Regions from separate parts of the Dyella sp. KRB-257 genome, predicted to be linked through region 1. Evidence: riboswitches for the same ligand, from Rfam matches in the RefSeq annotation. Region 1 holds a riboswitch; the other holds the start of a gene.
The links. A riboswitch is a leader RNA that binds a small molecule or an ion and turns the genes downstream of it on or off. The one in region 1 is predicted to bind cobalamin.
Positions count from the first base shown of each region.

Region 2: linked by a shared signal. The riboswitch ahead of btuB (TonB-dependent vitamin B12 receptor) and the one ahead of ACO2Q2_RS08290 (ribonucleoside-diphosphate reductase subunit alpha) in region 1 are both predicted to bind cobalamin.

Region 1 covers NZ_JBMSDZ010000008.1:5,164-23,709, reverse strand. The annotation lists gene ACO2Q2_RS08320 (pirin family protein) at 1-117, shown strand, start outside; gene ACO2Q2_RS08315 (peptidase C13) at 246-629, shown strand; gene ACO2Q2_RS08310 (sigma-54-dependent Fis family transcriptional regulator) at 642-2,555, opposite strand; gene adh (aldehyde dehydrogenase) at 2,806-4,326, shown strand; gene ACO2Q2_RS08300 (TonB-dependent receptor family protein) at 4,552-6,639, shown strand; gene ACO2Q2_RS08295 (DUF779 domain-containing protein) at 6,661-7,047, shown strand; cobalamin riboswitch at 7,152-7,363, shown strand; gene ACO2Q2_RS08290 (ribonucleoside-diphosphate reductase subunit alpha) at 7,605-10,055, shown strand; gene ACO2Q2_RS08285 (GIY-YIG nuclease family protein) at 10,164-10,460, opposite strand; gene ACO2Q2_RS08280 (ribonucleotide-diphosphate reductase subunit beta) at 10,665-11,690, shown strand; gene ACO2Q2_RS08275 (DPP IV N-terminal domain-containing protein) at 11,890-14,205, opposite strand; gene ACO2Q2_RS08270 (glutathione S-transferase family protein) at 14,452-15,195, shown strand; gene ACO2Q2_RS08265 (LysR substrate-binding domain-containing protein) at 15,352-15,801, opposite strand; gene ACO2Q2_RS08260 (LysR family transcriptional regulator) at 15,798-15,920, opposite strand; gene ACO2Q2_RS08255 (aldo/keto reductase) at 16,049-17,041, shown strand; gene queF (NADPH-dependent 7-cyano-7-deazaguanine reductase QueF) at 17,148-17,969, shown strand; gene ACO2Q2_RS08245 (hypothetical protein) at 18,130-18,546, shown strand, end outside.
Region 2 covers NZ_JBMSDZ010000012.1:1,881-14,836, reverse strand. The annotation lists partial or broken gene ACO2Q2_RS10775 (UTRA domain-containing protein) at 1-171, shown strand, start outside; gene ACO2Q2_RS10770 (tetratricopeptide repeat-containing sulfotransferase family protein) at 245-1,849, shown strand; gene ACO2Q2_RS10765 (TonB-dependent receptor) at 1,985-5,074, opposite strand; cobalamin riboswitch at 5,608-5,841, shown strand; gene btuB (TonB-dependent vitamin B12 receptor) at 5,976-7,838, shown strand; gene ACO2Q2_RS10755 (efflux RND transporter permease subunit) at 8,352-11,516, shown strand; gene ACO2Q2_RS10750 (M16 family metallopeptidase) at 11,678-12,304, shown strand; gene ACO2Q2_RS10745 (hypothetical protein) at 12,301-12,477, shown strand; gene ACO2Q2_RS10740 (hypothetical protein) at 12,435-12,656, shown strand; gene ACO2Q2_RS10735 (acyloxyacyl hydrolase) at 12,702-12,956, shown strand, end outside.

The DNA of each region.
Region 1 (18,546 bases):
GCCGGTGCGGCGATCCACGAGCCGCTGGTGCAGCACGGCCCGTTCGTGATGAACACGCGCCAGGACGTGATGCGCGTGGTGCGCGACTACGAAGCCGGACGGCTCGGCCGACTCTGATTCAAGCGCGCACATTCAACCGCGCGCGGCCAGCCCGGCCGCCATCGCCTCGCGCGTGCCGGTCGCTTACGTTCCAGCAGCCGCGCATCAGCTGCTATCGTCCGCGCTTTGCCGGCACTGGATCACGCATGACTGCCCTGCTCGCCCTGGCCCTGCTGTCGAGCCCCGCCAGCACCGGTGGCGACGACTTCCACGATCGCGTCACCCAGGGCCGGCTGGCCGAGGCCGCCGCGACCGGCCCCGCCTACCAGAAGGCGCTGTGGGCGAAGATCGGCCACCCGATGACCGACGCGCTGAAGGCCTGCATCGCCCGCAACGCACCGGCGGACAAGTCGCCGTTCACCCTGGTCGCCGACGTCGGCGCGGACGGCCGACCGGCACACATCGACGTGCAGCCCGCCACGCCGCTGGCGACCTGCCTGGCCTCCGGCTTCGTGACCTGGACGCTGCCCGCGCCGCCACGGCAGCCGGTGCCGTATCCGATCGAGATCGACGTCAGCATCACGCGCTGACGCCGGTCGCATTCACTCGCCCGGCGGCTGGCGCGCCGCCAGCCGGCGGTACAGCGTGCTGCGGCTGATGCCGAGCCTGCGCGCCGCGGCGGCTATGTTGCCGCGGCAGGCGGCCAGCACCTGGTCGATCGCCTGCGCTTCGAGATCGTGCAGGTTGCCGGCCAGCGGTTCGGCCGCGGCCGGCAGTGCGCCGGTCGATGCAGCGACTGCGCCGCGCCAGCCGTCGGGCAGGTCGTGCCCGGTGAGCGTGGCGCCCACCGTGCCCAGCGCCATCAGGCTGCGCAGCACGCCGACCAGCTCGCGCACGTTGCCCGGCCAGCGACAGGCCGCCAGTTGCTGCACCAGCTCCGGCGCCAGCCACATCGGCACCTGCTCGGCGCCCAGCGCCGTCCACAGCCGGCGCACGGTGTCGGCCACGTCCGGATGCGCGCGCAGCGGCGGCAGCTGCAGCACTGACTGCGCCACGCGGAAATACAGGTCGGCGCGGAATTCGCCGCGCTCCACCGCCTGCTGCAGCTGGCGATGGGTGGCGGCGATCACGCGCACGTCGATGGCGTGCGCGCGGCCGCCGCCCAGCGGCGTCACCTCGCGCTCCTGCAGCACGCGCAGCAGCCGGCTCTGCAGGCCCAGCGGCATGTCGCCCAGCTCGTCCAGGAACAGCACGCCGCCGTGCGCCTCGCGCAGCAGGCCCGGCGAACCCTCGCGCCGCGCGCCGGTGAACGCGCCCGGCTGGTGGCCGAACAGCTCCGATTCGATCAGCGCCTCCGGCAGCGAGGCGCAGCTCACCGCCACGAACGGCGCCCGGGCGCGGGCGCTGCGCCGGTGCAGTTCGCGCGCCACCACTTCCTTGCCGGTGCCGGTCTCGCCCTGCAGCAGCACGGTGATGTCGGCGTCGAGCAGGCGCACCTGGCGATCGATCGCCGCATCCAGCACCGGATCGAATACCGCCGCCGGCGCGCGCAGCGGGCGGATCGCCTGCTGCGCCGGCGCCGGCGCAGCAGGCGCGCGCACGGTACCGGGCACGTGGATGCGCGAGCGCTGCGCATCGCGCCTGGCGTGCACCATGTCGCCGGTCTGGCAGCGCATGCTGCCCATGCTGCCGGGCACCGGCAGGGCGGAGGCGAACAGCTCGTCGTAGCGGCGCCTGCCCAGCTCGCTCCAGTCCAGCCCGAGCAGGCGCAGCGCATGGCGGTTGGCCGCGGCGAGGCGATGCCCCTCGAACACCAGCATGCCCTCGCGCGCCGTGCCGATCAGCGCCGGGTCGGGCTGGATGCGCACGATGTCGGCGCCGTCGAAGGCGGTCTCGAACAGGCGATGCTCGATCTGCTCCACCGCCAGCTGCACCATGCCCAGCGCATGCAGGTGGTGCACCGAGGCGTGACCGGAGAGGTCGAGCACGCCGACCACCCGGCCCTGCGGATCGAAGATCGGCGAGGCCGAGCAGCTGAGCACGCGATGCGGTGCGTAGTAGTGCTCCGCGCCGTGCACTTCCACCGGGCGACGCTCGACCAGCGCGGTGCCGATCGCATTGGTACCGGTGGCCTGCTCGCTCCATGGCACGCCGGGGCGCAGCAACACGCGCGCGGCCTTGTCGAGGAAGTCCGGATCGCCCAGCGCATCGAGGATGAAGCCGTCCGGCGCGGTCAGCACCACGATGCTGCCAGCCTGGTTGGCGCTGGCGTAGAGCGCCTCCAGCTCCGGCCGGCACAGCCGGCGCAGCGCCTCGTGGCGCTCCTGCATCTCGCCCAGTGCGCGTCGCTCCACCGGCGCCACGCTGGGCCGCGCGCTGGCCACCAGCCCCTGCTCCAGGCAGCGTCGCCACGAGGCAAGGATAGTGTCGGACACCAGCCCGCGGGGCGCGGCGCCGGCGCCGAAGAAGCTGCGGCGGGCGGCGTCGATCGAATCGGATATCGCGTTGTGTCGCATGGAACACTCCGGGCTGTCGCAGATTGCGACAGCTGTTGCGCTGCGTGTTCCGATACAAAGCACATGCGTTTGCGAAGTGCAACGCGACCTTCGCGAGCGACGCTGCTGCGATGCAGCGGCAGGATTTTTTTTCCCCAGCGCACGGACGCTGCGCGCGGTTGGCACGGTGCAGCAAAGAGCGATGGCGACAGCGTGCTGGCACGGCTCCTGCTCCATTCCCCTCACCTTCCACCCCACGCGGAGCCACGCCATGACCAAACTCGAACAGCAGCACCTCGCCGTGCAGGTGCCCTTCAAGCAGCGCTACGACAACTACATCGGCGGCCAGTGGGTGGCGCCCAAGGCGGGGCGCTACTTCGAGAACATCACCCCGATCACCGGCAAGCCGTTCTGCGAGATCGCCCGCTCCGACGCGTCGGATATCGAGGCCGCGCTCGACGCCGCGCACGCCGCGAAGGAGGCCTGGGGCAAGACCTCCGCCGCCGAGCGCGCGCGCATCCTCAACCTGATCGCCGACCGCATGGAGCAGAACATCGAGCTGCTCGCCCACGCCGAGACCTGGGACAACGGCAAGCCGATCCGCGAGACGATGGCCGCCGACCTGCCGCTGGCGATCGACCACTTCCGCTACTTCGCCGGCTGCATCCGTGCACAGGAAGGCAGCCTCAGCCAGCTCGACGACGACACCGTGGCGTACCACTTCCACGAGCCGCTGGGCGTGGTCGGGCAGATCATCCCGTGGAACTTCCCGCTGCTGATGGCCACCTGGAAGCTCGCCCCCGCGCTGGGCGCCGGCAACTGCGTGGTGCTCAAGCCGGCCGAACAGACCCCGGCCAGCATCCTGGTGTGGGCCGAGATCGTCGGCGACCTGCTGCCGCCGGGCGTGCTCAACATCGTCAACGGCTTCGGCCTGGAGGCGGGCAAGCCGCTGGCCTCGAGCCACCGCATCGCCAAGATCGCCTTCACCGGCGAGACCACCACCGGTCGCCTGATCAGCCAGTACGCCAGCCAGAACCTGATCCCAGTGACGCTGGAGCTGGGCGGCAAGTCGCCGAACATCTTCTTCGAGGATGTCTGCGCGGCCGACGACGCCTTCTTCGACAAGGCGCTGGAAGGCTTCACCATGTTCGCGCTCAACCAGGGCGAGGTGTGCACCTGCCCCAGCCGCGCGCTGATCCAGGAGTCGATCTACGACAAGTTCATCGAGCGCGCGATCAAGCGGGTGGAGGCGATCAAGCTGGGCAACCCGCTCGATCCGTCCACCATGATCGGCGCGCAGGCCTCCAGCGAACAGCTGGAGAAGATCCTGTCGTACCTGGACATCGGCAAGCAGGAAGGAGCCGAGCTGCTCACCGGCGGCGCGCGCGCCATGCACGGCGGCGACCTGAAGGACGGCTACTATGTGCAGCCGACCGTGTTCAAGGGCCACAACAAGATGCGCATCTTCCAGGAGGAGATCTTCGGCCCGGTGCTGTCGGTGACCACCTTCAAGGACGAGGACGAGGCGCTGGCGATCGCCAACGACACGCTGTACGGCCTGGGTGCCGGCGTGTGGAGCCGCGACGCCAACCGCTGCTACCGCTTCGGCCGCGGCATCCAGGCCGGCCGCGTGTGGACCAACTGCTACCACGCCTACCCGGCGCATGCCGCGTTCGGTGGCTACAAGCAGTCGGGCATCGGCCGCGAGAACCACAAGATGATGCTCGACCACTACCAGCAGACCAAGAACATGCTGGTGAGCTACTCGCCGAACAAGCTCGGCTTCTTCTGACGGCGCAGCACAAGGTTCCGTTGATCTACCGCGGCCCATAGACTGGCCGCGCCGCGCGCATCCGGGCCACCGCATGCGCGCGGCGGTGGCGTCATTGCGTCAACTCCACAGGAGATCGATTTGAAGCACGCGCCGAACGAGCCGCCTCGCCTCCTGCCGACCCCGATCCATCGCGCGGCCGCGCGACGGCGGCTCACCGCCGCCAGCGCCAGTGCCTGCGCGGTGATGCTGGCTCCGGCGATGGCGCAGCAGGCGCCGGCCGCAGGCGGCCCCCGGCTGCTGCCCGCCGTGCAGGTCAACGCCAGCCGGCTGGACATTCCGCCGTTCGACGTGCCCGCCGCGCTCAGCGTGGTGCGCGTCGATCCGGCCGCCAGCGGCCAGCCCGGCGTCAATTTCTCCGAGGTGCTGGCGGGCGTGCCGGGGATCCTCGCCCGCGACCGGCAGAACTACGCGCAGGACGAACAGATCTCCATCCGCGGCTTCGGCTCGCGCTCCACCTTCGGCGTGCGCTCGATCCGCGTGTACATGGACGGCATCCCGTCCACCCTGCCCGACGGCCAGGGCCAGGTGGCGCAGTTCAACCTCGATTCGGCCGACCGCGTGGAGGTGCTGCGCGGGCCGTTCTCGGTGCTCTACGGCAACGCCGCCGGCGGCGTGGTGCAGCTGTACAGCGCCGACGGCACCGCGGTGCCGCAGACCACGCTGGGCGTGTACGGCGGCAGCTACGACAGCTTCCGTTTCCTGGCCAACACGCGCGGCATCGCCGGCCCGGTGAACTACAACATCGCCGCCTCGGAATTCCTCTCCGGCGGTTACCGCGCGCACAGCCGCGTGCGGCGCGAGTCGGACAACGCCAAGTTCGGCATCGACCTCGGCCACGGGCGCAAGCTCACCGTGCTGCTCAACCGCATCAACCAGCCCAATACCCAGGACCCGCTCGGCCTGACCCGCGCCCAGCTCAACCAGGACCGGCGCCAGGCCACCGCGGTGGCGGCGCAATACAACACCCGCAAGAGCGCCGAGCAGAACCAGCTCGGGCTGGTCTACGAGCAGGCCTTGAGCCAGGCCGACCAGTTGCGCGCGATGGCGTACTACGGCCAGCGCAGCATCGTGCAGTACCTGTCCATTCCCCCGTTCGTGCAGAAGAACCCGCTGCAGGCCGGCGGCGTGATCGCCCCGGCCACCCACTACGGCGGTGCCGACCTGCGCTGGACCCACCGCGGCGAGCTGGCGGGAGGCGACTACGAGGCGGTGCTCGGCGCCAGCGGCGACTATCAGATCCAGCGCCGCACCGGCTACGAGAACTTCATCGGCTCCACCCTGGGCGTGAAGGGCGCGCTGCGCCGCAACGAGCACGACAACGTCAACAACGTGGCCGAGTACGCGCAGTTCTACTGGCACTTCGCGCCGCGCTGGTCGGTGCTGCTGGGCCTGCGCAACGATGAAGTGCGCTTTGCCGAGCACGACTTCTACATCACCGCGCGCAACCCCGACGACAGCGGCCACGTGAGCTACCGCGCCACCACGCCGGTGGCGGGGCTGCAGTTCCGTGCCGCCGACAACGTGCGCATCTACGCCAGCTTCGGCAAGGGCTTCGAGACACCTAGCTACAACGAGCTGGGCTATCGCAGCGACGGCCAGGCCGGGCTGGCGTTCGACCTCAAGCCCGCGCGCAGCAACAACTACGAGCTGGGCGCCAAGTGGCAGGCGACCGGCGGCCTCGAATTCGACACCGCGCTGTTCCGCGCCGACACCCGCAACGAGCTGGCGGTGGCGACCAATACCAACGGCCGCGCGACCTATCGCAACGCCGGCCATACCCGCCGCGAAGGCGTGGAACTGTCCGCCACCGGGGAGCTGGCGCCGGGCTGGCGGCTGAGCGCCGGCGTCACCCACCTGCGGGCGCGCTTCGAAGACGGCTACCTGGCCTGCAGCGGTTCGCCGTGCACGGTGCCGACCACCCCGGTCGCCGCCGGCTCGCGCCTGCCCGGCGTGCCGCAGGACTACGGCTCGCTGCGGCTGGAGCACGGCAGCGGCACGGGCTGGCGCGAGGGCGTCACGCTGACCGGCGTCGGCTCGGTCACGGTGAACGACTTCGGCACCGACCGCGCCGCCGGTTACGCGCTGGTCGACCTCGACGCCGGCTACACCTTCGCGCTGGGCCAGACCACCCGGCTGGACCTCAGCGCGCGGGTGAACAACCTCGCCAACCGCCGCTACATCGGCTCGGTGATCGTCAACGACGGCAACGGCCGCTACTTCGAACCCGGCCCCGACCGCAGCGTCATGCTCGGCGCGCGGCTGACGTTCTGACGCCGCATCCGGGAGAGCCGCATGTCCAACCACGCTGCCGAAATCGCCAAGGTACTCGCCACACCCGCCGCCGAGGCGCTGATCGAGCGGCTGCGCGAACGGCACGGGCCGGTGCTTTTCCACCAGTCCGGCGGCTGCTGCGACGGCTCCTCGCCAATGTGCTATCCGCAGGACGACTTCATCGTCGGCGACCGCGACGTGCAGTTGGGCGAGATCGCCGGCGCGCCGTTCTACATGAGCCCGTCGCAGTACGAATACTGGAAGCACACCCAGCTGATCATCGACGTGATCGAGGGTCGCGGCGGCATGTTCTCGCTGGAAAACGGCGAAGGCGTGCGCTTCCTCACCCGCTCGCGCCTGTTCACCGACGCGGAAGTCGAGGCGCTGCAGACGGCCGGGCGCTTCTGAGCCGCAGCCGTCGCGATCGGCCGTAGCCCGCGCCTGCGCTGGTCACAGGCGGCTTTTCCACAGGCTTATGCACAAGATGTGGTGTTGACCTCGCTCTCCCGCCACTCTATGTTGCGCTCGTTGGTGCCCGTCCAGACGCGGCTGTCGGTCGGGCTTGAAAGGGAATCCGGTGCAAATCCGGAACTGCCCCGCAGCGGTAAGTGGAAACGAAACTCCTCACATGCACTGGGCCGCCGCGCCTGGGAAGCGAGGGGGACTAGGTAGGCGCAAGCCTGGGTCCGCGAGTCCGAAGACCTGCCAGCACGTCGGGCCCCACGGGCCGGCGGTCGCGTCCGGTGAGACGCGATGCGCCGATGCTCTCGCGACCCGGCGCAGGTGACCGCTTCCGCGGGGAAGCGCGTCGCATCGCAGGCCGTCATGCGCCTGCGTGTCGACGCGTCGTTCCCCAAGGAAGCCAAGCCTCAGGCCCTGCGCGCGGGAGCAGGCGTTTGAGTTTCGGAACCGTCGCGGCCGCCATCCCGGACCGGCGCGGCGGCTTCCACTTCGGGAGCACTTTCATGGAAACCGCCGAACCCGCGGCCCGCGAGCACACCGTGCCCGCGCCCGCCGCCGTTGCACGCGACAGCGCATCGGACTTCGCCCTCACCCCGCCGCACAACCCCGGCAGCATGCGCGTGACCAAGCGCAACGGCGGCCAGGAGATCGTCGACGTCAACAAGATCGTCAAGGCGGTTACCCGCAGCGCCGACGGCCTGCATGCGGTCGACCCGCTGCGGGTGGCGCTGAAGACCATCGGCGGCCTGTACGACGGCGCCACCACGGCCGAGCTGGACCAACTGTCGATCCGCACCGCCGCCGCGCTCACCGCCGAGGAGCCGGAGTACGGCCAGCTCGCCGCGCGCCTGCTCAGTGCGTACATCGACAAGGAGGTCGCGGGCCAGGAGATCCAGAGCTTCTCGCAGTCGATCGCGCTGGGCGCCGAGGTCGGCATCCTCAACGCGCGGCTGCGCGAGTTCGTGGCACTCAACGCGCGCAAGCTCAACGACGCGATCGATCCGCTGGCCTCGCGCCGCTTCGAGTACTTCGGCCTGCGCACGGTGTACGACCGCTACCTGCTGCGCCATCCCACCAAGCGCTTCGTTATCGAGACGCCGCAGTACTTCTTCATGCGCATCGCCTGCGCGCTGGGCGGCAACGACATCGGCGAGACGCTGGAGCTGTACCGGCTGCTGTCGTCGCTGGAATACATCGCCAGTTCGCCCACGCTGTTCAATGCCGGCACCACGCACGAGCAGTTGAGTTCATGCTTCCTGCTCGACTCGCCGCTCGACTCGCTCGAATCGATCTACGACAAGTACGCCGACGTCGCCAAGCTCAGCAAATTCGCCGGCGGCATCGGCATCGCGTGGTCGCGGGTGCGCTCGCGCGGTTCGCTGATCCGCGGCACCAACGGCCATTCCAACGGGCTGGTGCCATGGCTGAAGACGCTGGACGCCTCGGTCGCCGCGGTGAACCAGGGCGGCAAGCGCAAGGGCGCCGCCTGCGTCTACCTGGAGCCGTGGCACGCCGACATCGAGGAGTTCCTCGAGCTGCGCGACAACACCGGTGACGAGGCCCGCCGCACGCACAACCTCAACCTGGCCAACTGGATCCCCGACGAATTCATGCGCCGCGTGGAGCGCGACGGCGACTGGTCGCTGTTCGATCCCAAGGTGGTGCCGCACTTCGTCGACAGCTGGGGCGAGGCGTTCGAAGCGGCGTATCGCAAGGCTGAGGCCGATGGCCTGGCGGTGAAGACGGTGAAGGCGCGCGAGCTGTACGCGCGCATGCTGCGCACGCTGGCGCAGACCGGCAACGGCTGGATCACCTTCAAGGACCGCTGCAACGCCACCAGCAACCAGACGGCCAAACCGGACAACGTGATCCACCTGTCCAACCTGTGCACGGAGATCCTCGAGGTCACCAACGCCTCTGAAACGGCGGTGTGCAACCTCGGCTCGATCAACCTGGCGCGGCATGTGGTCGATGGCGCGTTCGATTTCGACAAGCTCGCCGGCACCGTACGCACCGCGGTGCGCCAGCTCGACCGGGTGATCGACCTCAACTTCTACCCGATCGACACCGCCGCCGTGGCCAACCGCAAGTGGCGCCCGGTGGGGCTGGGCGTGATGGGCCTGCAGGACGTGTTCTTCAAGCTGCGGCTGCCGTTCGACTCGGCCGAGGCGCTGACATTGTCCAGCCGCATCGCCGAGGAAATCTACTTCCACGCGCTGAGCCAGTCGAACGAGCTGGCGGTGGACTTGGGGATGCATCCGGGCTTCGCCGAGAGCCGCGCGGCCAACGGCGAGCTGCAGTTCGACTACTGGCCCAACGCCACGCCGCACGAACCCACGCGCTGGGAAACGCTGCGCGGCACCATCCAGCAGCACGGCCTGCGCAACTCGCTGCTGATCGCGATCGCCCCCACCGCCACCATCGCCTCGATCGCCGGCTGCTACGAGTGCATCGAGCCGCAGGTGAGCAACCTGTTCAAGCGCGAGACGCTGTCCGGCGATTTCCTGCAGGTGAACCGCTACCTCGCCGACGAGCTGAAATCGCTCGGCCTGTGGACACCCGAGGTGCGCGACCAGATCAAGCTGGCCGAAGGCTCGATCCAGGGCATCGCGGCGATCCCCGAACGCCTGCGGCAGATCTACCGCACCGTGTGGGAACTGCCGCAGAAGGCGCTGATCGACCTGGCCGCCGCCCGCGCCGCCTACATCGACCAGAGCCAGTCGCTCAACCTGTTCATGGAGAACCCGAACATCGGTCAGCTCAGCTCGATGTACATGTACGCGTGGAAGGCCGGCATCAAGACCACCTACTACCTGCGCTCGCGGCCGGCGACGAAGATCGCCAAGGCGACGGTAAGTGCATCGAAGGCGACTGCGCCGGCGGACCAGGATCAGGCGAACGCCGCGGTGTTCTGCTCGTTGGAAAACCCCGAGTACTGCGAAGCCTGCCAGTAGGAGCTCGTCATCCCAGCGGACGCTGGGATCCAGTGACTTCGTCGTCGCGTGGAAGGCACTGGATTCCAGCGTTCGCTGGAATGACGGACTGGGAAGATCGGGGGAATATCAGCCGCAAATCTCCGCATACAGATCACGCCAGTATGGATTCGACTTTTCGACGAGCTCGACCTTCCACGCACGCTTCCACGCCTTCAGCGCCTTCTCGCGCACAATCGCCGATTCTATGGTTTCGTGCAGCTCGAACCAGACAAGGTCATGAACACGATGCCGACTGGTGAATCCTTCCATGACTTGGTTGCGGTGTTGCCAGACGCGCGCGGGAAGGTTCGATGTCACGCCGATGTAGAGCGTGCCATTGCGGCGGCTGGCGAGCATGTACACGCAGGGATTTCGCTCCTGCATTCGTCGATTCCATTCGCGCTGCATGACGTACTCGAACCTTACCCATGAAACGAACGTCATCCCAGCGAAGGCTGGGATCCAGCGTCGTTGGATGACAACCCGCGGCGGAGAAGCCTGAAGTCACTGGGTCCCAGCCTTCGCTGGGACGACGAGAGGAGGACTCAGCGCGATGACAAAGATTCCACATTTTTGAAAGGAAAACCCATGAGCCACGACACAGCCCGCGACAGCCGCCTTCTCGATCCCGGCTTCGCCCTCACCCTGCGCCCCATGCGCTACCCCGCGTTCTACGAGATGTACAAGAACGCGATCAAGAACACCTGGACGGTGGAGGAAGTGGATTTCTCGCTCGACACCACCGACCTCAACGCCAAGATGTCCGCCGCCGATCGCCACCTGATCCATCGGCTGGTGGCGTTCTTCGCCACCGGCGACAGCATCGTGTCGAACAACCTGGTGCTGAACCTGTACCAGCACATCAACGCGCCCGAGGCGCGCATGTACCTGTCGCGCCAGCTGTACGAGGAGGCGCTGCACGTGCAGTTCTATCTCACGTTGCTGGATACCTACATTCCCGATCCCACCGAGCGCAACAAGGCATTTTCGGCGATCGAGAACATCCCCTCGATCCGCGCCAAGGGGGATTTCTGCTTCCGCTGGATCGACTCGATCCAAGGACTCAAGCGGCTGGAAACGCGCGAGCACCGACGGCAGTTCCTGCTCAACCTGATCTGCTTCGCCGCCTGCATCGAGGGGCTGTTCTTCTACGCCGCGTTCGCCTACGTGTACTTCCTGCGTTCGCGCGGCCTGCTGCACGGGCTGGCGTCGGGCACCAACTGGGTGTTCCGCGACGAGTCCGGCCACATGGCGTTCGCCTTCGACGTGGTGCGCACCGTGCGCGAGGAAGAGCCGGACCTGTTCGACGACGCCATGCGCGCGCAGGTGGAACAGATGCTGGAAGAGGCGATCGCCTGCGAGACCCGCTTCGCCGAGGACGTGCTCTCCGGTGGCGTCGCCGGCCTGTCGGTGAAGGACATGCGCCAGTACCTGGAATACGTCGCCGACCAGCGTCTGGCCCAGCTCGATCTGCCGAAGAAGTACGGCACGAAGAACCCGTTCGACTTCATGGACCTGCAGGACGTGCAGGAAGTGACCAACTTCTTCGAGCGCCGCGTCTCCGCCTACCAGGTCGGCGTGCAGGGCGAGGTGGCGTTCGACATGACGTTCTGAGCATCCCAGGCCCCCGCATGCGCGCGCCCGACGTTCGCGAAGAAAACCAATGCGTTACAGAACGTTTACTTGAGAGACGGTCGACGAGGAGGGACGCCTGTCCGGCGCACGTATCGCTCTCATGCACGGCGCCGCGGGCACGAGGGCAGGTCGACGACCGGCCCTCGTGCGTTGCACGTCGCGGCAGCCACTGCCGGGATCACATCTTCGGCGGCGTCACCCGGTACTGCGCCGGCGGCGTGTCGCCGGCGAGGTAGCGCACGAAGTAGTCCCAGCGGCGGCGCATCACGTACGGCGCGTCCTTGGCGTAGCCGTGGTGGGCGTTGGGCACCAGCAGCAGATCGAAGTCCTTGTTGGCGTCCATCAGCGCACGCACCATCAGCAGGGTGTTGGACAGCGGCACGTTGTCGTCCATGGTGCCGTGCACCAGCATCAGGTGGCCCTTGAGCCTGGCCGCGTGGTTCTCGTTGGCCTGGTCGTCGTAGTTGCTCTTGCCGTCCTTGTCGACGATGAGCTGGCCCTGGTACTTCTCGGCCCAGTCGTCCTCGTAGTTGCGGTTGTCGTGGTTGCCGCTCTCGGACCAGGCGACCTTGAAGAAGTCCGGGTAGCGCAGCATGGCGTCGGTGGACGCGTTGCCGCCGCCGGAATGGCCCCAGATGCCCACGCGGGTCAAGTCCATCCACGGATGGCGCCGGCCCAGTTCCTTCAGGCCCGCGACCTGGTCGGGCAGGGTGTTGTCGCCCATGTCGCCATACCAGGTGTCATGGAACGACTTCGAACGCCACGGCGTGCCCATGCCGTCGATCGCCACCACGATGAAGCCGAGCTCGGCCAGCGCCTGGTGGTCCACCCGCGCGGCGTTGAAGCTGCGCGAGCCCACCGAACCGACCTGCGGACCGGGGTAGATGTAGTCCACCACGGGGTACTTCTTCGACGGATCGAAGTTGGTCGGCTTGAACATCAGGCCGTACAGATCGGTCTTGCCGTCGCGCGCCTTCACCGTGATCGGCACCGGCGGCACCCAGCCCACCGCCTGCAGGCGGCTGATGTCGGCCCTGGCCACGGTGGCCAGCGTGTGGCCGTCACTGCTGGCGCGCAGCACGGTGACCGGCGGCACGCTGGGGGTGGAATACGCGTCGACGAAGCTGGCGCCATCGGGCGACAGGCTGATCTCGTGGTTGGCCGGCTCGGGCGTGAGCAACGTCGGCTTGCCGCCGTCGAGGCTCACTTTGTAGAACTGGCTGAAGTACGGGTCCATGCCCTTGTGCCGACCCACCGCCTCGAACCACACGGTGCGGGTCTTCGGATCCACCTTCAGCATTTCGGTCACCACGCCCTCGCCGGTGGTGATGGCGCGCTTGAGCCTGCCGGTGTCGAGGTCCACCAGATAAAGCTGGCCCCAGTTGCTGCGCTCGGAGTACCACACCGCCTCGTGCGTGGCCGGCAGGTAGGCCCAGTTGGCGCGACCGATGCCGCTCTCGTAGTAGGTCTTGGCGCTCTCCTCGAACACCGTGCGCACCTTGCCGGTGGCCGCATCGGCGATGCGCAGCCACTCGTGCTTGTGATGGCGCGAGGTGGAGACGAAGGCCAGCGTCTTGCCGTCCGGCGCCCACTTCACGTCGTCCCAGCCGCCGTCGGAGCCGCAGCTGACGTCGTCGCACAGGGTGGAGCGGTGCTGGTCCGGCGGCATGTCCAGCCGCACCACTTTCCTGGTCGGCACGTCGATGATGACGCGCTCGATCAGGGTGACGTGCTTGTCGCCGGCCAGCGGGTACTTCCACGCTTCGAGCCTGGGATGGCCCACGCCGGTGGAGACCATGTACATCTCGCCGGTCTTGCGCTGGTCCTGCTGGAACGTGGCGATTTTCTTCGAATCCGGCGACCACTCCACGATGGCGTTGTCGGTGTGCTTCCAGCCGGCGTTGTCGGTGGCGTAGCCGAAGTTTTCCACGCCGTCGGTGGTGAGCTGGGTCTCCCTGCCGGTGGCCACGTCGCGCACCCACAGGTTCCAGTCGCGTATGAAGGCCTCGCTCTTCCTGTCCGGCGACAGCGCACCCGGTTCCTTGCCTCCCGCCGGCCTGGCGCAGCTGGCGTCGGCGCTGCACACGTAGGTCTTGCCGTGCACGCTGAACCGGTAGCGGCCATCGGCGGTGGGCGCGATGTGCTTCAGGCCGAGCTTGTTCGCCTCCAGCGGCTTGCCGCCATCGAGCCGGTCGAGCGCCGCGGCGAGCTTGGCCTGGTCGAACAGCGGCGCGACCTGGCCGGTGGCGGTGTCCATGCGCAGGTAGCGGTCGCCGCGGGCGTCGTGGTCGAGGTAGACCAAATGCGTGCCGTCGAGCCAGTCCACCCGGGTCACGGCGTGATCGACCAGCGGGATCGCCTTGTAGTTGACGAACTGTTCGGCGCGGGCGTAGTCCGCGTCGGTGAGCGTGCGGCCGGTGGCGCAGGCGCCGGTCGACAGGCCGGCCAGCACCAGCGCACCGAGCAGCCGCGGTGTACCGAGAGAAGAGAACATGGGGGACTCCGCTGACGTGAAGACGGACGCCCACAGGCGCCGGAAGATACGGGACAGCATTCCCTGACTCGCGGCGTGCCCGCAAGGCGGACGCCCGCAGCGCCCCTGGCGCTGCCCAGCCGCTGATCCTAGTCCGGCCCCTGCGGGGGGACCCCTGCCAGAAGTCCTGTCGACGAGCGCACCTTGACGCTGTGCGCGGCGTCATCGCACCCTGCCCGTCCCGCCACTGTCCGAAGGAATCGCGCCATGTCCGAGCCGGTCAGCGTCATCGGCAGCCCGATCTCGCCCTACGTGCGCAAGGTGCTCGCGTTCCTGGAGCTGAAGGGCATCGCCTACCGGATCGACCCGATCGCCCCGTTCGTCGGCAACGAGGCGTTCACCCGGCTCAGCCCGCTGCGCCGGATCCCGGTGCTGATCGACGGTGAGCTGGTGCTCAACGACTCCAGCGTGATCTGCCAGTACCTGGAAGAGCGCCACCCCGCGCCGGCGCTGTATCCGGCCGACCTGGCCGATCGCGCCCGCGCGCGCTGGCTGGAGGAATACGCCGATACGCACCTGGGCGACGTGCTGATCTGGAAGCTGTTCTTCCAGCTCGGCGCCAGGCGTTTCCTGTTTCGCGAGGAGGCCGACGAGGCCGTGGTGCGCAAGGCGCGCGAGGAGGAGATTCCCGCCGCGCTGGACTACCTGGAGGCGCAGCTGCCGTCTTCGGGATTCGCGTTCGGCGAGCTGTCCATCGCCGACCTCACGCTGGCCAGCTTCTTCCGCACCGCGGCCTTCGTGAAGTACGCCATCGACGCGACACGCTGGCCGCGCATGGCGGCGCTGGTGGCGGCGGTGATGGCGCTGCCGGCAATGCAGAAACTCGCCGCCATCGAAGACCGCATCGTGCGCCTGCCGCTCGCCGAGCAGCGCCCCGCGCTGGCGGCGATGGGTGTGGCGCTCACCGAGGCGACGCTGGGCGACGCCGCTCCGCAGCGCGGCTTTCGCTGAAGCCTTAGTCTGCACATAGCAGCCCAACCTGTGGGCGACGGGTCAGCTCCGCGGAAAAGCGGTCGCGCATAGGGTGCGCTCCTACGGGTAGATTGCCGGGTAGGAGCTCACCCTGTGAGCGACAGATGGCCAGTGAGGCGCGGAGCGATCGCGCGCCTATCCCGGTCCGTGCGTCTCGAACAACCCGGCCAGCCAGTCCACGAACACCCGCAGCCGCGCGGGCATCTGGTGCTGTTGCGGATAGAGCACGGTCATCGGCAGCGAGGGTGGCGGGGTGTCCGGCAGCAGTTCGATCAGGCGGCCTTCGGCCAGCGCGTCGGCCACGTGGTAGCGCGGAAACTGGGCGAGGCCCAGCCCCACTTCGCAGCAGCCCAGGTAGGCGTCCACGCCGCTGACGGTGACGCGCGAGGGCAGCACCACTTCGCGCCGCCGCTTGCTCACCACGAATTCCAGCGGCTCGACGCGCCGCGTGGTGGGCGAGGCCCAGTTCACCGCCACGTGGCCGTGCGGAAGCTCGGCCAGCGTGCGCGGCGTGCCGTGAGCGCGCACGTAATCGGCGCTGGCGATGGTCACCTGGGCGAGCCGGCCGACCTGGCGCCCGATCATCCCCGAGTCGCCGAGTGGGTGACCGTGGCGCGCGGCAGGCTGAGGTCGTCCGCGGCAGCGGTGAAGCTGCCCAGCTCGACGATGCGCGCGTACAGGCGCATGGCTTCGATGCGATCCACGATTGTTTATTTCCATGGAATGGTGTTGCCCATTATTGATCATTTATCCATCACCGACCGGCGCGCAGAATGACCGGCCGTTGGGCGTCGAAAGCGCCTCCCCTCCCCACCGCACCAGGAGCACACCCATGCAGATGCGCACGCTCGGCCGCCACGGCCCGCAGGTTTCCGCCCTCGGCCTCGGCTGCATGGGCATGAGCGATTTCTACGGCGGTCGCAACGACGCCGAGTCGATCGCCACCATCCAGCACGCGCTCGATCGCGGCGTCACCCTGCTCGACACCGCCGACATGTACGGCCCGCACACCAACGAGGTGCTGGTGGGCCAGGCGATCAGGGGGCGTCGCGACGAGGCGTTCCTGGCCACCAAGTTCGGCATCGTGCGCGACCCCGGCGACCCCACCGTGCGCGGCATCAGCGGCCGCCCGGAGTACGTGCGCGCCGCCTGCGACGCCAGCCTGAAGCGCCTCGGCGTGGAGACGATCGACCTGTACTACCAGCACCGCGTGGATCCGGCCGTGGCGATCGAGGAGACCGTGGGCGCGATGGCCGAGCTGGTACAGGCCGGCAAGGTGCGTTATCTGGGCCTGTCCGAAGCCTCCGGCGCCACGCTGGAGCGCGCCTGCAAGGTGCACCCGATCGCCGCGCTGCAGAGTGAGTACTCGCTGTGGACGCGCGACCCGGAAACCAACGGCATGCTCGACGCCTGCCGCCGTCTGGGCGTGGCGCTGGTGGCGTACTCACCGCTGGGTCGCGGCTTCCTCACCGGCGCGATCACCCGGCCGGAGGATTTCGCCGAGGACGACTACCGCCGCCACAGCCCGCGTTTCCAGGGCGACAACTTCGCCCGCAACCTGGCGCTGGTCGAACAGGTGCAGGTGCTGGCCAACCGCAAGGGCTGCACGCCCGCGCAACTGGCGCTGGCCTGGGTGCTGGCGCAGGGCCAGGACATCGTGCCGATCCCCGGCACCAAGCGTCGCGCGCGGCTGGACGAGAACCTCAACGCGCTGCAGGTGAGCCTGAGCGCCGCCGAGCTGGCCGAGGTCAACGACGTATTTCCGCCCGACGCGGCCGCCGGCACGCGCTACCCCGAGGCGATGATGGCTTCGGTCAACGCCTGATCGCGCCGCTGCCGCGTCCCGCTCGCCGCGCATCGGGGGCGGGGCGCGACGCCGTGGGCGCGACCCGCGTCGCAGCCCGGCGATGGCCGCCCGCTACACTTTGCGCATGAACACCCCCGACGACTCCCTGCTCGGCAAGACCACCGTCTACGCCGATCGCTACGATCCCGCGCTGCTGTTTCCGATTCCGCGCGCGGCCAAGCGCGCGGAGATCGGCGTGGCCACGCCGCTGCCGTTCCACGGCGTGGACGTGTGGAACGCCTACGAGTTCTCGTGGCTGGACGCGCGCGGCAAGCCGATGGTGGCGCTGGTGGAGATCCGCGTGCCGGCGAGCTCGCCGAACATCATCGAGTCCAAGTCGTTCAAGCTCTACCTCAACGGCTTCGCGCAGGAGCGCATGGTCGACACCGCCACGCTGATCACCCTGCTGGAACGCGATCTCTCCGCCGCCGCCGGCGCCGCGGTGAAGGTGGAGCTGAGCGTGCCGTCGGCCGTGATCCATGCATTGCGCGACCTGGGCGGCGCCTCCATCGACGACCAGCCGCTGGACATCGACGACTACGGCCCGCCCAAGGCCGACTACCTGCGCACGCACGACGCCGACGTCATCGACGAAACGCTGGTGTCCGACCTGCTGCGCTCAAACTGCCCGGTGACCGGACAGCCGGACTGGGGCAGCGTGCAGATCCGCTACCGCGGCCGGCCGATCGATCGCGAGGGCCTGCTGCGCTACCTCGTCTCGTTCCGCACGCACAACGAATTCCACGAGCAGTGCGTGGAGCGCATCTATGTCGACCTGATGGCGCGCTGCGCGCCCGCGCAGCTGAGCGTGTACGCCCGCTACACGCGGCGCGGCGGGCTGGACATCAATCCGTACCGCAGCAGCACGCCGGCGACGCCGGTGAACCTGCGCGGCGCGCGCCAGTAATCGGACGCCGGGCACCTCACCGTGATGTGAACGGTGCGCCGTGATGGTAATCAGGGCTTCAGCCGGTCAGGAATAGCCTCTCAACCCCGGCGGCGCGTTGCGCGTCGCCGGGGCCACGGACGGCGTTGTCCCCCTCCCTGCTGAAGACGGAAGATTCCCCATGAAAACGTCCGCTCGCCCCCTTCTCCTGTGCAGCCTCGCCGCCAGCGGCCTGCTGATGCTCAGCGCCTGCGGCAAGCACGACGCCAGCAACGACACGCCGGCCCCGGCCAGCACCACCACCACGCCCACCGCGCCGGCGATGCCCCCGGCACCGGCCAGCACCGCACCCGCGCCCGCCGGCACCGCCGCCACGCCGGCAATGCCCGCCGGCACCGCGCCGGCCCCGGCCAGCACCACCGCCGGCGCCACACCGGCGGCCGGCGATGCGTTCGCCGTGAGCAAGGTGGTGGTCGGGGATGCCGTCACCGCCGCGCACACCGTGAGCCGGCCCAAGGACACCATCGCCGCGACCCAGAAGGCGATCTACGCCAGCGTCGAAACCAGCGGCCGCACCGACGGCGCCACGCTCAGCGCG
Region 2 (12,956 bases), on a different contig from region 1:
CTCTCGCCCGGCGTGGCGGTGGTGCGCCTGCACCGCGTGCGCTACGCGGGCGACGAGCCGCTGGCGATCGAGCGCCGCAGCTTCCTCGACGACGGCCGCGTCGTCGAATTCACCAGCTCTTGGTACCGCGGTGACATCTACGACTTCGTGGCGGAACTGCATACGGATTGACGCAGCCCGCGCGGGGTCAACGTGGGGATCAACGCAGATACGTCAAGAGTGCCTGCGCGGCTACTATGGCACGATGAATACCATTCCGCCTCATATCTCTGAGTCCATTCGTCTACGTCAGCTGGCGCATCGCCACCGCGAGGCCGGCGATTTTGCACAAGCGCAAGCCGCACTCGAGAAGTCTCTCCGGGTGCTCCCCAATGATGCAGAGGCAAGCGTCGAGCTGGCCGACGTGCTGTTCCTGCAAGGGCACCTGCAAGCCTCGACACTGCCGCTGCTGGCCTGCTTGAGGCACCTGCCACGCAATGCACCGCTGATCGTCAATCTCGTTCAACACTTGGTTGCCCGGGGTGAGATCGTGGCCGCGCGATCCTGCCTGGACCTGCTGGCGCAGGCTCCGGACCCACCCGCCCAATTGCTGGTGGCCCAGGCCCAATTGCGCTTCGGTATCGGGGACATCAGCCTTGCACGGGACTTGGCGGCGAAGGCCATCGCCAAGGGTGCCGACGCGCCCGACGACTGGCACCTCTACGCGATGCTGCTGCAGTTCGAGGGAGCGCTGGACGAAGCCAACGCGGTTCTCCAGCGTTGCCTTCAGCGTTGGCCCGACTTCGGCGACGCGGCGATGGTGCTGGTCAATCTGCGCAAGCAGAAACCCGAAACGCAGCAGCTTTCCTACCTGGAAACGCAGTGTGCGCGTCTCGAAGATGCGCAAACCTCCGAGCGGAAATTTGTGAAGGCCGAGTTTGCGTATTCCCGCTTCAAGACTCTCGACGATCTCGGCCGCTACGAGGAAGCTTGGCGCGCGCTTGATCAATGCAACACGCTGATGGCGGAGTTGAATCCTTACGATGCAGCCGCCGAGGAAGCACTCACCAACGCATTGATCGAGCTGCCGGAAAGACTGCCTACGAAGGCGACGAGCGTCTCCTCGAGTGGCCCGACCCCCATCTTCATCGTAGGCATGCCGCGATCGGGGACCACCTTGCTGGATCGCATGCTGTCCAGCCATTCTGCGATCACGTCAGCGGGCGAGATCATCGATTTCTGGAGGCAGTTGCACTGGGTCGCCGACGTGGTTCCCGCCCGGGCACGTGGCCTGCTTTCGATCATCGACAAGGCTGCGGATCTCGACTATCAGCAACTGGGCGAACGCTATCTGCGCCAGACGCAGTGGCGCGCCCAAGGCAAGGCGTTCTACATCGACAAACTGCCGGCGAACATACAAATGGTCGCCTTCATTCGACGCGCCTTGCCGCACGCGCCCATTCTCCACATGGCACGTGAGCCGATGGACACCTGCTTTTCGAACTTCAAGGCGATGTTCGGCAACGTGTCCTCCTACAGCTACCAGTTCGGCTCGCTGGCGCACTACTACAGGCAGTACTCCCGGCTTGTCGATGCGTGGCATCGGCAGTTGCCCGGAGCCATGATCGATGTGGACTACGCTTCGCTGGTGGATGACACGGCCGGTACCCTCGGCAAGGTACTGGAGCACTGCGGCCTGGCGATGGAAGAGGCGTGCCTCGCCCCGGAGAAAAATGCCGCGCCGGTGGCCACGCCCAGTAGCGCCCAGGTTCGCGAATCGATCCATCGGCGTGGCATCGACCAATGGCGCCATTACGAGGCACAGCTCGAACCACTTCGGCTGCTGCTGGAGGCAGGAAGCTCCCGATAGCCCTTCTCTATCGGGAGGCCTGCGCGGCGTCTTACGCCCGGCTGCTGCCGTGGCAAGGCTGCCCGGCCTGATCAACGGAAAAAAAACCACCGGCCTCTCGGCCGGTGGTTTTCTGGTGTCTATCGACGACGCTTATCAGTAGTCGTAGGTCACCGACAGTCGCACCGTGCGCGGGGTCTCATAGAACAGCGCCTGATGATAGCTGTTGTTGATGTAGATCGTGTCCGGTGCCGGGTTGCCATTGGCATCCGTACCGCCATTGTAAGCATTGGCGAACGTCGGATCCGTCTGGACGGGCTTCTGCTCGTTGAACACGTTGAAGATGTCCAGGTGGAAGCCCAGTTTGTGGTCGGCGAAGTCCGGGGTGTAGTGGATACCCAGGTTGAGAGGCTTGGTCCACGGCGTCGTACCGACCGTGCCCGGCGGCACGCGCTTGCCGGCGCACCAGTGGTAGTTGCCGCTACCGCCGCCATTGTAACCGGCCGGATCATCCACGCCGTACGGGCCGTAGTAACCCAGGCACGACTTCGGCTGACCGGACTGCGCCAGCAGGGTACCGGACACCAGCCACTCCGGGGTGATCTGGTAGGCACCACGGATGCGGATCTGGTGCTTGTGCACGTTCTGCAGATCACCGTACTGGCCGTCCATCAGCGCGTAGTTGTCCCAGTCTTCGGTCTTGGAGACGTCACCCTGGCCGAAGTCCGAACGCACCTGGCCTTCGGTGTTACCAAAACCGCGGGACCAGGTGTAATCGATGCGTGCCTGCCACTTGCCGTCGAACGGATGCTCCAGGTACAGGTTCACCGAACCGACCTTGCGCTTCACACCCTGGGTGAAGCCCCAATCCGCGTTGGTCATCGACACGATCTGATCAGCTTGACCGCTGCCGGCATTGGCGGTGACCAGGAAGTTATTGGTGCGACCGGGATTGAACAGGCGGCAGTAAGCCGGACCGTAAATGGAGTCGGAATAGTCATCCGGGTTCAGACCCAGCTTGCTCATCTTGGCCGCGATCAGATACGGCGAGCACTCATCGTCGATGGCGACCTTCAGATCACGCCACATCGCCTTGGCGCCATAGGTCCACTTCTCGTTGAGCTGCTTGTCGAAGCCCACGATGAACTCGTCCAGGTACTCCGGCTTCAGGTTGCGCGCGGTGACCTGCTGCGGATCCTTCGGCAGACCGAACTCACCATCGGGTGAAATCGGACCGTTGAACTTTTGCAGGCCGGTCGGCTGACCGTACTGGTCGATCCCGGTATAGGTGTAGTAATTGAGCACGTACGTGGAACGGTTCGCAGCGCGCTCGGCGGCGTTCTGCGGCAGCGCGAGGTAGTAGCGACCGGCGTTGCCGTAGACCTTGAACGTGGAATCGCCGTACACATCCCAGCTCGCACCGATGCGCGGCTCCCACTGATTCTTCAGGTCGACGAACGCCTTGCCGACGTCGTTGTAGTTGGTGAAGTGATCGTTGCGGATACCGATGTTCAGCAGCAGGTTCGAGGTGACCTGCCAGGCGTCTTGCACGTACCACGCCTTCTGCGAGGTGGTCATGTTGGTCTGCCAGCCGACCTCGCGCTGCTGAACGTAGGTCGGGTAGTAGCGCCAGTAGTAGTTGACGCTCGGGTTGAACGGGTTCTGCTGGGTCGGACCCTGGTTCTTGGCACCGTAGTTCATGTTGTCGATACCGACCGACAGGCCATGATCACCCAGGCGGTAGTCGAAGTCGACGCGCAGGCCGTGCGTCGAGAGCTTGGCCGAATCCGAGTACCAGCTGGTGTTCGTCTGGCAATTCCTGATCGGCGTGCCGCCGGTATAGGCCGGGTTCTGGTTGTATGCCTGCGAGATGAACGGGTACGGGCACTGGTTACTGTACTGCGTCGGCGTATTGAAGCTCGCCTTGCCGTACAGGATGCTCAGCGTGGCGTCGTCGGTCAGATAGCTGGTGAAGTGACCGATGTAGAAATCGGCGTCGTCCTTCCGGGTGTCGTTGGGAGCAAGGAAGGAACCAGTCTGCAGCGTGTCGTAGTCGAAGTTGTAAGTCTGACCCGGCGCGAACCCGTTCGCGTACTGCTTGTTCTTCAACATCGTCAGCTCGAAGACGTTGTTGTCGGTGATGTTCCAGTCCAACTTGCCGTAGAACTTCGAGCTCTTATCCTCGTTGTACTGCACGTGGCCCAGGTCGACGTTCTGGACGTTGGTGGAATGGGCCTTGGTCTGCTCGCCGGCCAAGAACAGGAACAGCTTGTCCTCGATCAGCGGACCACCGACGTACGCCGAATAGACGGTTTCCCACTGCTTGTTGTCGTTGCGGTACTGGTACAGCGTACCCGGCTTGCTTGGATCTTCCAGTTGGTAATGCGTCAGCCCATCGATGCTGTTCGGGTTGGCGATCGGGTTGGGAACGGCCGGGTTGCCATAGACATTGTTCTTCGGAGTGCCTCCCAGGAACTTGGGCTCCCAGATCACCTGACCGCCGAAATGCCACTCGTTGGTGCCGCGCTTGCCGATCTGGTTGATCACGCCACCGTCGGAACGACCGTACTTGGCGCTGTAGCCACCGGTGAGGGTTTCCTGCTGCTCGATCGCGCCATACGGCAGCTGGAAGCCACCGATGTTGCGGTAGGGTTCGCCGGTGTTGAAGCCGTTCACGTAGTAGGCGTTTTCGGACACGCTCGAACCGCCGAACGAGACGGCGTTGGCGAAGTAGTTACTGCCCTGCACGGTGCCCGGAGCGAGCAGCGCGATGGCTTCAGCGCTGCGGGTCACCGGCAGCCTCTGGAGGTCGGCAGCCGTGATCACGGTACTGGAGTTGACGCTGCTGACGTCAATGGAAGGCAGGGCGTTGCCGGTTACAGTCACAGCCGACAGATTGGTGGTGTCAACCGTGAAATTAACAGCGCTACCACCGCCCGGCGAGATCGTCACGTTGTCGCGCGTGCTGACGACGCTGCCGTCCTTCTTCAGGCTCACCGAGTAGGTGCCGACAGGGAGGTTGGCGACGCTGTAACGACCGCTGCTGTCCACTTGAACATCACGCGACACACCAGTCGCGGCAGACGTGACGGTAACGGTCTCGCCCGGCACGGCCTGACCGAAGATGGTGCCGGTGGTGCTCTGCGCGCTGGCGACGCCGGCGACGCCCGCCAGCCCAACGGCCAGCGCTGTCACCAGCGCATTGCGACGCGGCTGAACCCCGCGCGTGAAACGACTCTTGCTCATAACTCTCTCCCCAAGCGAACCCTTACGGGCTCAAAAAAACTAAATCAAGGCGACCCAAGAAATCCAACTCCGGTCAACCGATTCTGCAACAGGACATCTCCCACGCCCCAAAAATCGCCAACTACCATCAAGTCCTACTTGAGCTCCCGACAGCCGCAAACGCGACGTCGCCGGGCCACATCCGAGGCGACACTGCCAAACGCTAGCGTCAGATCTAACAGGCAGTCAACTTTTTTTTAGCATATCGCACGAATCTTCGAAGCGGCGCGATGCGCTTGCTGTCACCCAGGCATGTCCTGATCGGGTCGCCACAGTGACGATCGCCGCGTTCGACACATCTGCCCAAGCGGGCGCGTCGCTGGCCGCGACGCCTCGTAACTGCCTCATTCCGCTGGTGTGTGCTGCATCCATAGGCCATGGCCTCATCGCCAAGCGCCGAGTTTATTTCCTAGAAAACATCAATTTGGGCACACAGGCGTCTCTTTGCATGATTTGGAAACAAACATTGTTTGAACCTGCACCGATCGCCGGATATAGTGATCTTTGTTTCGGGTGTCCCATACATACGGTGTATGGGATGAAACGGGAAGCCGGTGCGTCGCGCGTTCGCGCGCAACCAGTCCGGCGCTGCCCCCGCAACGGTAGGCGAGTGAATCGCCGGGCCACACGAGCCACTGTGCCTAGGCATGGGAAGGCGTGGTCCGGTATGCGCGGTTCGCCGCGTGTCGCTCGCAAGCCCGGAGACCGGCCCGATTCGACTGTCCTGGCGGCTCGCGGTGGGCGAGGCTGCGGTACGGATCGCGCCCTTGTCGTGCGTCTGTCGCCGTGCTTTCCCCACGATGTCCTGCCAGCTCATCCCTTGTTGAGCCGCGCGCGGGTGCACGGCGAAGGAAATCAGACGATGAACAGGAATCTCGTGGCGACCGCCGTGGCGGTCGCGATCCTTGCAACAGCTGCACAGACGGCGCAGGCACGGCAGGCCGCCAGTCCGCCGATGGAGCCGGTGATCGTCACCGCCACGCGCACCGCGATCACCGTGGACGACGCCCTGTCGTCGGTGAGCGTGATCACCCGGGCGGACATCGAGCGACTGCAGCCGACCTCGCTGATGGACCTGCTGACCGGCCTGCCCGGCGTCACTTTCGCGCAATCCGGCGGCATGGGCGAGCAGACCTCGCTGTTCCTGCGCGGCACCAATTCCTCGCACACCCTGCTGCTGGTCGATGGCGTGCGGGTGGGCAGCGTGAGCGCGGGGCTGGCGGCGTTCGAGCAGATTCCGGTGGAGCAGATCGAGCGGATCGAGGTCGTGCGCGGGCCGCGCTCCAGCCTGTACGGCGCCGACGCGATCGGCGGCGTGATCCAGATCTTCACCCGCCACGGCCAGGCCGATGGCCAGCTCGCCCCGTCGCTGAGCGTGACCAGCGGCAGCCGGCATACCGTCGGCAGCCAGGTCGGCCTGTCCGGCGGCGACCGACACGCCTGGTACAACCTCAGCCTGGGCGGCGAGTACACCCACGGCATCAACGCCTGCCGCGTCGGCGCCGGCACCGTGTTCGCCGGCTGCTTCGCCAATGAGCCGGACAGCGACGGCTACCGCAACTACAACGCGCTGGCCAATGCCGGCTACCGCTGGGACGGCGGCACCGAGCTGGCCGCCACCTGGCTGCGCAGCCGCAATTTCGTCTATTTCGACGGCGCACCCTACGGCAACCAGGCGCTGAACCAGCAGCAGGTGGTCGGTGCGCGGCTCACGTTCCGGCCGCTGGCGTTCTGGCAGGTGACCGTGGGCGCCGGACAGAGCCTGGACAAGGCCACCACCTACAACGATGGCAGCTACGTGCGCTATTCGGACTCGCGCCGCAACCAGGCCTCGTGGCAGAACGACCTGACCCTGGCCGACAACCAGCTGCTGACGCTGGGCGCGGATTACCAGCTCGAGCACCTGTCCAGCGATATCGGCTATCTGGCCAGCCGGCGCCAGGACACCGGCGTGTTCGCCCAGTATCAGGGCACGTTCGGCCGCAACGAGCTCCAGGCCTCGGCCCGCCACGACCACAACGGCCAGTTCGGCAACCACGATACCGGCGCGCTGGCCTGGGGCTACCGGCTCGATCACGGCCTGCGCCTGTCGGCGAGCTACGGCAGCGCCTTCCACGCGCCGACCTTCAACGACCTGTACTACCCCTACGGCAGCGGCAACCCGAACCTCAAGCCGGAAACCTCGCGCAGCGCCGAGCTGGGCGTGGCGCAGCAGGGTGAGGGCTGGAACTGGGCACTGAACGCCTATCAGACCCGGATCAGCCAGCTGATCGCGCTGGACAGCAATTACTACCCGCTGAACATCAGCCGCGCGCGCATCCGTGGCATCGAGGGCCAGCTGGGCGCCACGCTGGCCGGCTGGCGCTGGCAGGGCTACCTGACCTGGCTGCAGCCGCGCAACGACGACGGCGGCGCGAACGACGGCCACTGGCTGCCGCGACGGCCGGAGCGCACCGCGCGGATCGATCTGGACCGCCGCTTCGGCGAGGTCGGCGTAGGCGCCACCTGGAACGTGGCCGGCGCGCGCTACGACGACGTGGCCAACACCCACCGACTGGGCGGTTACGCCACCGTCGACCTGCGCGCCAGCTATGCCTTCGCGCCGGGCTGGGCGCTGGAGGGGCGGCTGGCCAACGCGTTCGATCGCCGCTACGAGACGATCTACTACTTCAACCAGCCCGGCCGCAGTTGGTATCTGACGCTGCGTTACGCGCCCGGCGGCTGAGCGCGCCCCGTTGGGCGCTTCGACTTCGGCGCGGCGCGCCTGCATTCAGCGCGAACGGTGTGGGGATGGTGTGCCTACGCGCCTGCGCTCAGCGCGAACGCGGTGGGTGGCGGGCTTTTAGCCCCTCTCCCACCGGGAGAGGGGTTGGGGAGAGGGTGCGGGGGTGCCGATACGCGCTCGCTCCGCCCGAACCCTCACCCGCCTGTCGGCACCCTCTCCCGGAGGGAGAGGGACTCGGCCGTGTGGCCTTGAGGCAAGCGCTTCGACTTCGGCGCGGTGCGCCTGCGCTCAGCGCGAACGGTTGCGGGCTACCGGAACTTGAGTCCCTCTCCCGCCGGTAGGGTCTTTCGGCAGGGCCGGACTTAAGGCACATCCCGCTGCACCGGGCAGGAGCATAGGGTGCGGCATGCCCCCGCCCATCTTCTGGCCCACGAACCGCGCGCCGGTGGCACGCTACGCTAGCCACCCCGGCGCAGCCCCGGCCGCGCGCCCCATCCTTGGTAGGGACGCCCCATGAACATCTTCGCCCCGATGATCCGCCGTCCGGTCGGCACCTCCCTGCTCGCCGCGGGGCTGGTGCTGGCCGGCATCTGCGCCTATCTGCTGCTCGGCGTGGCGGCGCTGCCGTCGCTGGAGTTCCCGGGCGTCTACGTGGTGGCGCAGCAGCCCGGTGCCAGCGCGCAGACCATGGCCAGCACCGTGCTGGCGCCGCTGGAACGACACCTGGGGCGCATCCCGGGCGTGGACGAGATGTACGGCAACGCCAGCGAGGGCTCCGCCTCGGTGATGGTGCGCTTCACCTTCGACCGCACGGCCGACAAGGCCGCGCGCGACGTGCAGTCGGCGATCAATGCCGCCGCGCCGGACCTGCCCAGCGGCATGCCCGCGCCGCCGCAGTATTTCAAGTTCGACACCGCCAGCATCCCGATCCTGTTCATCACGCTGACTTCCAGCGGCCTGCCGCAGGACAAGCTGTTCGATCTGGCCGACACCCTGCTCAAGCCGGCGGTAGCGCAGATTCCCGGCGTGGCGCAGGTGCAGGTGTTCGGCGGCACGCCGCACGCAGTGCGGATCGAGCTGGACACGGCCGCCTTGGCCGCCAAGGGCCTCACTCCCACCGACGTCAGCAACGCGCTGCGCGCGGCCAATGTCACCTCGCCGCAGGGCATCCTGAGCAACGGCCGCACGCAATACACCGTGGTCGCCAACGATGCGCTGCACGAGCCGGAGGAGTTCGCCCGGCTGCTGATCGCCAGCCGCAACGGCACCGCGGTGCGCCTGTCCGACGTGGCCAGGGTCTACGGCGGCCAGCAGGACAAGTACCAGGGCGCCTGGTTCAACGGCAGCGACGCGGTGGGCCTGCAGATCAGCAAGCGCCCGGAAGCCAACGCGGTGGCCACGGTGGAGGCGATCCGCGCCAAGCTGCCGCAGCTGCGCGGCTCGCTGCCGGCGAACATCGCCATCACGCCGGTGTTCGACCTCACCCAGACCACCAAGTCGGCGCTGCACGAGGTGGAGACCGCGCTGCTGATCTCGATCGCGATGGTGGCGCTGGTGATGCTGGTGTTCCTGCGCCGCGTGCGCCCCACCCTGATTGCCATGCTCAGCGTGCCGCTGTCGCTGGCCGGCGCGTTCGTGGCGATGTGGGCGCTCGGTTATACGCTCAACACGCTGTCGCTGGTGGCGCTGGTGCTGTGCATCGGCTTCGTGGTGGACGACGCGATCGTGGTGATCGAGAACATCGTGCGCCACATGGAGCACGGCGACGCGCCGCTGGAGGCCTCGCTCAAGGGCGTGCGCGAGATCGGCTTCACCGTAGTGTCGATCACGCTGTCGCTGGTGGCGGTGTTCGCCCCGCTGCTGTTCGGCAACAACATGCTGGTGATGCTGCTGCGCGAGTTCTCGGTGACGCTGACCGCGGCGGTGGTGATCTCGGCCATCGTCTCGCTCACGCTCACTCCGGCGCTGTGCGGACGCCTGCTCAAGCACGAGCCGGTGCCGCCCAAGCCGCCCGGACGCATCGAGGCGGCGGTGGAGCGCTTCGATCGCGCCATCCTCGTGCGCTACCAGCGGGCCCTGGACTGGGCCATGCATCACCGCCGGCTGATGCGCTGGCAGCCGCTGCTGCTGCTGATCCTCACCGGCGTGCTCGGCTTTGCCGTGGTGAAGACCGCCGGCGGCACCTTCATGCCCGACGAGGACACCGGCCAGCTGCAGGTGTTCATCAGCGCGGACACCAACATCTCGCCCGCCCTGCTCACCCAGCGCGCGCGCGAGGTGAGCGACATCATGAAGCGCGATCCGGCCGTGCTCGACCAGCTGACCATGCTGGGCGGCGGCTTCGGCGGGGCGGTGGGCAACTCGGCGCAGATGTTCGTCGACCTCAAGCCGCGCGGCGACGGCCCGGGCATGCGCAAGGAAGGCATCAAGACGGTCGTCGAGCGGCTGTCGAAGCAGTACAACGCACTGCCCAACGTGCAGGTGTCGGTGAGCGCGGCGCAGTTCCTCGGCGGCGGCGGCAGTGGCGGCAACGGCGGCCAGTACGAGTTCCAGCTGATCAGCTCCAGCGGCGAGGACCTGCAGCCGTGGACGCTGAAGATGGTGCGGCAGATGCGCACCATCAAGGAATTCCGCGACGTCAGCAGCGAGTTCGAGCACACCGGCAAGGAACAGCGGCTGATGGTGGACCGCGAGGCCGCCGGTCGGCTGCATGTGGGCATGGGCACGATCGATTCGGCGCTGTACAACGCGTTCGGGCAGAACCAGGTGTCGGTGATCTACTCCGACATCAACCAGTACCGCGTCATCCTCACCTCCGGCTCGGCCGAGGATTTGAGCCCCGGCGCCCTGCTCAACCTCCACGTGCGCAACGACCAAGGCAAGATGGTGCAGCTGTCGGCGCTGGCGAGGATCGCGCCGAGCATCGCGCCGACCCGCATCCGCCACCACAACCAGATGCAGGCCGCCACCATCAGCTACAACCTGGCCAAGGACGTCACCCAGGATCGCGGCATCGCGCTGGTGAATCAGGCCGCGTATGCGGTGAACCTGCCCGACGGCGTGCGGGTGGAATTCACCGGCAACAACCAGCGCCTGCAGCAGGCGCAGAACAACGGCATGATCCTGCTGCTGGCCTCGATCGTGGCGATGTACATCGTGCTGGGCATCCTCTACGAGAGCCTCGGCCATCCGCTGACGATTCTCTCCACCCTGCCGGCGGCCGGCGCCGGCGCGTTCCTCGCCATGCTGGTGACGCAGACGCAGCTGTCGCTGATGGCGATCATCGCGATCCTGATGCTGATCGGCATCGTCAAGAAGAACGCCATCCTGATGGTCGACTTCGCCCTCGTCGCCGAGCGCGAGCGCGGCCTGAGCCCGCCCGAGGCAATCCGCGAAGCCGCGCTGGTGCGCTTCCGCCCGATCACCATGACCACCCTGGTGGCGATGGGCGCGGCGCTGCCGCTGGCGATCGGCTTCGGCATCGGCGCGGAGATGCGCCAGCCGTTGGGCATCGCCATCGTCGGCGGCCTGCTGGTGTCGCAGCTGCTCACGCTGCTGAGCACCCCGGCGATCTACCTGTTCAACCACGACCGCAGGATCCGCAAGGCCGCCCGCCGCCTGCGCCGCGAGGAGAAGCGACGACTCAAGACGCTGCGCCCGCAGGCGAGCGCGGGCTGAGGTTTCATCAGGCGCCCGCGCCCTCCCGCGGCGGGTCGGCATCGGGCGACCCGATCCCCGCCGCGAGCGCCTCTCGCGGGCCTGCGAGGATGGCAAAGGTCCTGCCTGTCCAGACCGCGGTCTTGCTATCGTCGCCCGACCATCCAGGAAGGAGTTTCGTCATGCACCACCCACTGCGGGCCGTCGTCCGGCTCGCCTCGTTCACGTTGCTGGCGGCCGCCGCGTTCGTGCCGGCACCGGTCGCCGCGGCCGAGCTGGCCGTCCCGCCGATCCACTACCGCGAGCGCACGCTGCCCAACGGGCTGCAGGTGCTCAGCGTGGAAGACCACGCCAGTCCTACCGTGACGGTACAGGTCTCGTACCACGTGGGCTCGAAGGATGATCCGGCCGGGCGCTCGGGCTTTGCGCACCTGTTCGAGCATCTGATGTTCAAGAGCACCAAGCACATGCGCGCCGAGCAGATGGACCGGCTCACCGAGGATGTCGGCGGCGCCAACAACGCCTCCACCAGCGACGACGTCACCAATTACTACGAGGTCGTGCCGGCGAACTACCTGCGCACTTTGCTGTGGGCCGAAGCCGAGCGCCTGTCCAACCTCAACGTGGATGAGAAGAACTTCAAGTCCGAGCGCGCCGTGGTGCAGGAGGAATACCGCCAGAGCGTGCTGGCCAACCCCTACGGCAAGCTGTTCAATGCGATCGGCCCGCACTCGTACACCGTGCACCCGTACCGGCGCCCGACCATCGGCAGCATCGAGACCTGGACGCCGCCTCGCTGCAGGACGTGATCGACTTCCACAACACACCCAACGAGGCGGAGAAGCGGCTGCGCGCGGAGATCGAACGGCTCGCCACCCAGCCGATTCCCGACGCGGAGCTGACCATGGTGAAGACCCTGCTGCTCACCGCTCAGCTAGCGTGCGTCGTGCCGGCCTGCCGCTGGTCACCGCGCAACTGCTGATCCGCCGCGGCGGTGAAATGGATCCGCCCGGCAAGGCCGGCCTGGCCAGCCTTACCGCCAACCTGCTGACGAAAGGCGCCGCCGGCAAGACGGCGCCGCAGATCGCCGCCGCCGACGGAACGCTCTGTTGTGCAAAACAACGCACGAATATTCATTGCGGCTGCACGGATCTTTATTAAACTATTGGGTGCAGTAACAACAAAAATACACAAGGAACCCTGACCGTGCACGCCATCTCCTCCCCCCGTCGTCTCGCCGCTGCATTTGCCCTGCTGGCCCCGGCGCTCTCCCAGGCCGCCACCCACATGGAAGTGCAGGCCGGCCGCAGCTACATGGATTCGCACGGCACCCATACCGCCTTCGTCGAGGCGGTGTTCGCGCCGCATGCCATCGGCAACAGCCGCTACACCTGGTCGCCGGATCTCTCGGCCGGCTGGATCGACGGCCGTGACCTGACCAAGCGGTACAGCCAGACCACG